Tolumonas auensis DSM 9187: one gene and its partner. Each later gene encodes a partner of the first gene's protein in a complex. Links are inferred from orthologs where the notes say so. Each region holds a gene or a part of one and is shown on either strand. Other genes may lie near its edges. The genes, in order: holB and holA.

The links.
Region 2: the proteins of holB (region 1) and holA are in contact, whole or in part, in a cryo-EM structure (PDB 8GIZ), measured with the Escherichia coli proteins. The link is inferred for Tolumonas auensis DSM 9187 from one-to-one orthologs.

What each region holds. Positions count from the first base shown.
Region 1 is NC_012691.1:2,394,776-2,398,103, reverse strand. The notes cover bases 201-3,200. They hold holB (DNA polymerase III subunit delta'), read left to right. Parts: upstream 201-1,220; coding sequence 1,221-2,180; downstream 2,181-3,200. Other genes in these bases: TOLA_RS11090 (insulinase family protein), read right to left, coding at 2,982-3,200; TOLA_RS11095 (TatD family hydrolase), read left to right, coding at 2,184-2,960; tmk (dTMP kinase), read left to right, coding at 607-1,236; mltG (endolytic transglycosylase MltG), read left to right, coding at 201-606. Outside these bases: more of mltG, read left to right, coding at 1-200; more of TOLA_RS11090, read right to left, coding at 3,201-3,328. UniProt on the Escherichia coli protein: Part of the beta sliding clamp loading complex, which hydrolyzes ATP to load the beta clamp onto primed DNA to form the DNA replication pre-initiation complex.
Region 2 is NC_012691.1:3,103,868-3,107,152, forward strand. What follows is about bases 171-3,127. They hold holA (DNA polymerase III subunit delta), read left to right. Parts: upstream 171-1,108; coding sequence 1,109-2,146; downstream 2,147-3,127. Other genes in these bases: leuS (leucine--tRNA ligase), read left to right, coding at 171-614; TOLA_RS14475 (LPS-assembly lipoprotein LptE), read left to right, coding at 618-1,109; rsfS (ribosome silencing factor), read left to right, coding at 2,216-2,551; rlmH (23S rRNA (pseudouridine(1915)-N(3))-methyltransferase RlmH), read left to right, coding at 2,555-3,025; mrdA (penicillin-binding protein 2), read left to right, coding at 3,029-3,127. Also shown: more of leuS, read left to right, coding at 1-170; more of mrdA, read left to right, coding at 3,128-3,285. UniProt on the Escherichia coli protein: Part of the beta sliding clamp loading complex, which hydrolyzes ATP to load the beta clamp onto primed DNA to form the DNA replication pre-initiation complex.

The DNA of each region.
Region 1 (3,328 bases):
CTGGAGCAACCATTAACACCTGATGATCTCAACAGCCTGCGCAGTGAATTCAATATAGAGCAGGAAAATATAGAAGGTTGGTTTCTGCCCGAAACTTATTCTTATACTGTCGGCTCAACCAGCCGGGATATTTTGCGCCGGGCGCATAATGAGATGAAGGGCTATCTGGAAAAAAACTGGAAAAACAGAGATAAATCAGTTCCTTATGATTCACCTTATGAAGCCCTGATCATGGCTTCGATTATTGAGAAAGAGACAGGTAAAGTGGATGAACGCCCTCGTATTGCATCTGTCTTTGTGAATCGTTTAAACAAGAAAATGAAACTGCAGACTGATCCGACCGTTATCTATGGTGTTAAAGATCGTTATGACGGGAATATCCGCCGCCGGGATCTGGAAGACGACAATCCATATAACACCTATGTGATTGACGGGTTGCCTCCTACACCGATTGCGATGCCGGGGAAAGCTGCTATCAAAGCAGCATTACATCCGGATAAAACTAATTATCTCTACTTTGTGGCTAAGGGTGGTGGAGCTCATAAGTTCTCAACTTCTTTGGCAGAACATAATAATGCGGTAAGACGCTATGTGCTGGAGCAATAGATGAGCGGTAAGTTCATTGTCATTGAAGGTTTGGAAGGTGCCGGGAAAAGCACGGCAGTTAGCTATGTTCTGGACTGGTTACGCCAGCATGGTATTACTCGGATAGAGACAACCCGTGAACCTGGTGGTACGCCGCTGGCAGAAAAAATGCGTAGCATAGTGAAAGAAGTGCACGATGAACCGCTGACTGTTCAGGCTGAATTGCTGCTGATGTATGCCGCCAGAGTTCAGTTGGTCGAAAACCGCATTAAACCAGCCTTGCAAAGCGGGTACTGGGTTGTGGGAGACAGGCATGATCTCTCTTCTCAGGCTTATCAGGGCGGTGGCAGGGGGATCGATCCGGTACTGATCAGCCAGATCAAGCAGGCTGTACTGGGGGATTTTGCGCCGGATCTGACTTTATATCTGGATATTGATCCGGCGATTGGTCTGCACCGGGCCAGACAGCGCGGTGAATTAGATCGTATTGAACAGGAGGCTCTGGCTTTCTTTCAGCGCACCCGGGCGCGTTATCTGGAATTAGCCAGACAAGACCCCCGGATATCTATCATTGACGCCAGTCAGACACCTGAGCAGGTACAAGCAGCCATCAATGCTGCACTGGAGCAGGCTTTATGTATCCATGGCTGATGCCATACTGGCTCCGGTTTCAGCAGGTTTTTGCCAGCAAGCGACTGCCTCATGCATTTTTGCTGGTCGGACCGGCAGGAATAGGTAAATCAGCATTAGCCGTTCAATGGGCCTCTCTGTTTTTGTGTGAACAACCACAACAGAATACACCTTGCGGTAAGTGCCATGCCTGTCAGTTATCCGGTAAACAGACGCATCCTGACTGGCATGTATATGGCGCCGATGATGCTAAATCCATTGGCGTAGATATTATCCGCCAACTGTCAGCTCAATTGATGAACAGTCCGCAATTGGGACGAGGGAAGGTTGCCGTTATTCTGCAAGCGGAACGGATGACCGAAGCTGCAGAGAATGCGTTATTAAAAACGCTGGAAGAGCCACCCGGTAATAGCTTGTTAATATTGCAGGCTGAATCAGCAATGAAGTTGTTACCTACCATTGTCAGCCGTTGTCAGGTCTGGACATTGCAGGCTGAAGAACAACAGGCGCTGACATGGTTACAACAACAATTGCCTGGCCGGGAAATCACACCCGCGCTCTTGCGCCTGAATCAGGGGGCTCCGCTTCGTACGCTGGAATATCTGAATGAAGGTGGTGAACAGCAACGGCTGGCAGTCATTAATGCGCTGGATGCATACCGGCAGCAACCCTGGACTATCAGCAGTCTGACCAAATGCTGGGTCTCAGCTATGCCGGTCACATTTGAGTGGCTGAGCCGGTTATTGCTGGATGCGCTGAAACTGCAACAAGGTGTGGTTATGCAGCAATTACCGTTCGCGGATCATCCGGCTTTATTGTCATTTCTTGCTCAGCGTCCTGCTGAGCGTTTATTAGAAAGTTTGCAACAGCTATTGCTACTGAAGCAATCTTTGCTGGATATGCCATCAGCTGTGCCGTCTATTCTCTTTGCCGACTGGCTAAATCAACTTCTTACCAAGGAATAACAAGTGTTAGTGGATTCTCATTGTCATCTTGATCGCCTCGACTACGACAAGAAACACCATGATCTGGCTGATGTATTACATAAAGCTGGGCAACGGGGTGTCAGTCATTTCTTATCCGTATCGGTAACGCTGGAAGCCTTTCCGGCGATGTTAACGTCAGTGCTGCCTTATCCTAATGTGTTTGCTTCCTGTGGTGTGCATCCGCTGGATCTGGAATCACCATGGAGTGGTGAGTTGCTGCGTGAGCTGGCTGTACATCCCCGGGTGGTTGCGATCGGCGAAACAGGATTAGATTACTACTACAGCACTGAAAATAAAGCGGAACAGCAGCACGCGTTCCGTGAACACATCCGCGTTTCCCGTGAGCTGAAAAAACCAGTTATTGTGCATACCCGCGATGCCAAAGCAGATACTCTGGCCATTTTACGGGAAGAGCAAGCCGGTGAAGTCGGTGGTGTATTGCATTGCTTCACTGAAGACTGGGCGATGGCGAAAGATGCGCTGGATCTGGGGATGTATATTTCTATTTCCGGGATTGTGACATTCCGTAATGCGGATGCACTAAGAGAAGTGACCCGCCAGATCCCGGCTGATCGTTTACTGATTGAAACTGACTCACCATATCTGGCTCCGGTGCCGCATCGCGGACACCAGAATGAGCCAGCCTATGTTGCTGATGTGGCTAAATTTGTCGCAGAACTGCGTGGCGTTTCGACGGAGTCACTGGCTGAGCAAACCAGCGAGAATTTCTTCCGTCTGTTTGCTCAGGCTCAACGCTGAATACCATGACATCAGCACAGCTCAGATAGACTGAAACTGTGCGGATGTCTGCTGAAACTCTGCTAAATAATCGATATGGACACCTTCAATCCCGCTGGTGTCTCCCTGATGCGCATCTCCCTGACTATAGAGCACGACTCTGTCAGCTTGTGATGAACCTAATGAACGGACAAAACGAATAAAATCCGCCCGTGAAAGTTGTTCGAGTTTTATGGCTACCTGTTCTCTCTGGCGGAAAGAGAAATCACGGCTGCCAATACTTCCCCATAATCGCTGACTGCGGGCACGTAAGTTGGCATCTGCTTCGGTCAGTTGACTGATCAGTCCCTGTTTGTTGCTTTGCCAGGTTTGCTCATTCATTTCTAGTA
Region 2 (3,285 bases), 710 kb from region 1 along the record:
TGGAATGGCAGGAATCAGGTGTCGATGGTGCACAACGTTTCCTGAAACGTCTGTGGAAAGCGGTGGCCGAACATACTGCGAAAGGTGCCGCACCAGAACTGGACGTGGCGAGCCTGAGCAATGAGCAGAAAACACTGCGCCGTGAACTGCATAAGACCATTGCCAAGTTCAGCGATGACATTGGTCGTCGTCAGACCTTCAACACCGCCATTGCTGCTGTAATGGAGCTGATGAACCGTGTCGCGAAAGCACCACAAGAGTCAGACCAGGATCGCGCACTGGTACAGGAAGTGCTGACCAACGTCGTACTGATGCTCTATCCAATCACCCCGCATGTCTGCTTCCATCTGTGGCAGGCGCTGGGTAATGCGGATATCGATCAGGCCGCCTGGCCGGTAGCCGATGCCGCCGCGATGGTGGAAGACGAAAAACTGGTGGTGGTACAGGTCAATGGTAAAGTGCGCGGTAAGCTGACCGTGGCTGCCGATGCCACCCAGGAACAGGTACAGGCACTGGCGATGCAGGATCACACTGTGGCGAAGTTCACTGCTGATCTGACCGTGCGTAAAGTGATCTATGTCCCGGGCAAACTGCTCAATATCGTGGTTGGCTAATCTATGAAACGACTGGTTTGTGGTGTGATGATACTGGTGAGCCTCGTGCTCACCGGTTGTGGTTTTCATATGCGGGGCAGTATGGATGAAAAATTACTGCCATCGCAGCTGAAAGCGATCCATGTGGAAGGTGATGACCGCAGCGATATCTATCGCCTGGTCACCACACGTCTGCGTCATTCCGGTGTAAAGCTGGTTGACAGCAGCGACGAGGTTCCGGTGCTGAATCTGGGTAATATCAGTGTCAGTAACAGTGCTGCCTCGCTGGATAACCGCAGCCAGGTCGTGGAATATGTGATGCTGTTTAATACCGATTACAGCATCACCCTGCCGCATAAACCACTGCAGAAATTCAGTGCCCGCTTCAGCCGGGTGTTCCTGAACAAATCCTCACAGGCGCTGGCCTCTTCCCGCGAACAGGCACAACTGCGCAATGAGATGGAAGTTCAGACCGCAGATCTGATCCTGATCCAGCTCAGCCGTGTCGTCTTCTGATGCGGGTCTTCAGCGAACAATTAGCTGAACAGTTACAAGCAGGCCTTCGTGCCTGCTATCTTATTTTTGGCGACGAACCATTACAGAAAATGGAAGCGTTGCAGCAAATCCGTCATGTCGCCCGGGAACAGGGTTTTACCGATGTTTACCGCTTCAGCGCCAGCGAAGAACCGCTGCCATGGGATCATATTCATGCCTGCAGTCAAAGTCTGAGTCTGTTTTCCAGCCGGCAAATTATTGAGATCGAGCTGGGTGACAAACTGCCAAAAGAGTGGGCAGAACGGATCAGCGAATTACAGCAGCAACTGCACCCGGATCTGCTGCTGATTATTCTTGGCCCGCGACTGAACAGCAGTCAGAGCAAAAGCGGCTGGTTCACGACACTGGATAAACAAGGGATTTATATCCCGGTCGCCTTGCCGGATGCCCGCTATTTCCCGCGCTGGATGAAACTGCGCAGCCAGCAGAATGGCTTACGTATCGACAATGATGGCATTACCTTTCTGTGTCATGCCTTCGAAGGTAACTTGCTGGCAGCCGCCCAAGAGCTGGAAAAACTCGCGCTGCTGGCACTCCCCCAGCCACTGACCGTGGCGGTATTGCAGCACAACATCACCCGGCACAATGTCTTTGACCCCTTCAAATGGCTGGATACCTTGCTGGAAGGTAAGAGTCAGCGCGCCCTGCGCATGCTGGCACAGCTGCGGGATGAAGGGGTTGAACCCGGTATGCTGACCTGGGCGCTGGCCAAAGATCTGGAGCTGCTCTGGTCATTACGCCTGGCACAGGATGCCCGCCAACCACTCACCTCGTTACTGCAGGCGGCCAAAATATGGCCAAGCCGGCAAACGCTGGTACAGCAGGCCATGCAACGCCTGCCGGCGGACCAGTTACGCGACATGTTACGGATGATGAGCGAACTGGATCGCAGTAACCGCACCTTCGACAGTGCCACAGCCTGGCAATGGCTGCAGACCCTTTCACTGGCATTTCGCGGCAGCACTTCATTACGTTTTACCTTACCGGTACAACTCTGAAAAAGCGAATGCTGATCCCGCACAGCTGCATGCTATAATCGCGCGCTCATTAACCGGAGGAACATCTTCTTGCAAGGTAAACAACTACAAGACTTCGTCGTAGACAAGCTCGACGACATGAAAGCCAGCGATATTATGGTGCTGGACGTACACGGCATTTCGGACATTACCGACTGCATGATCATCTGTACCGGTAACTCTAACCGCCATGTACGCTCAATCGCTGAAAACCTTGCCGAAGAAATTCGTCATGCCGGCATGATGCCGTTTGGTGTGGATAACAACAGTGACGGCGAATGGGTAATGGTCGATTTGGGTGAAGTGATGGTGCATGTCATGCAAAACGATGCACGCCATCTCTATCAGCTGGAAAAACTGTGGAACCGTAATAGCAAGGCTGCCTGATCGATGAAGATCCAGCTTATTGCCGTTGGCACCAAAATGCCTGACTGGGTAACCACCGGCTTTAATGAATACCAGCGACGTTTCCCGAAGGATATGCCGCTGGAGCTGCTCGAAATTCCTGCCGGTAAACGCGGGAAGAACGCGGATATTGCCCGGATACTGGAAAAAGAGGGTGAACAGGCACTGGCCGCAGTAGGTAAATCAAGCCGCATTGTGACACTCGATCTGCCCGGAAAAAACTGGACCACGCCACAGCTGGCACAGCAACTGGAAAGCTGGAAACAGGATGGCCGTGATGTCGCTTTGTTAATCGGTGGCCCGGAAGGTCTGTCGCCGGCCTGTAAAGCCGCAGCGGAACAGAGCTGGTGTTTATCCGCGCTCACCATGCCGCATCCGCTGGTTCGTATTGTGGTCGCAGAAAGCCTCTATCGTGCATGGAGTCTGACCACCAACCATCCTTATCATCGCGAATAACTCATGACCCGGATTGCCTTTAAGAACAAAGCGCAGGAAAGTGCACTGTTTGCACGACGGGTATGGTTTTCTGTATTCGTCATTGCGCTGATGATCTCGATGCTGCTTGGCAACCTCTATTATTTACAGGTAGAGCAGTATCAGAATTATCAGACCCGTTCCAACAGCAACCGGATCAAAGTGATCCCCAGTGCTCCGCCGCGCGGTTTGATCTTCGATCGCAACGGCGTATTACTGGCGGAGAACCAGCCGGAGTTCAG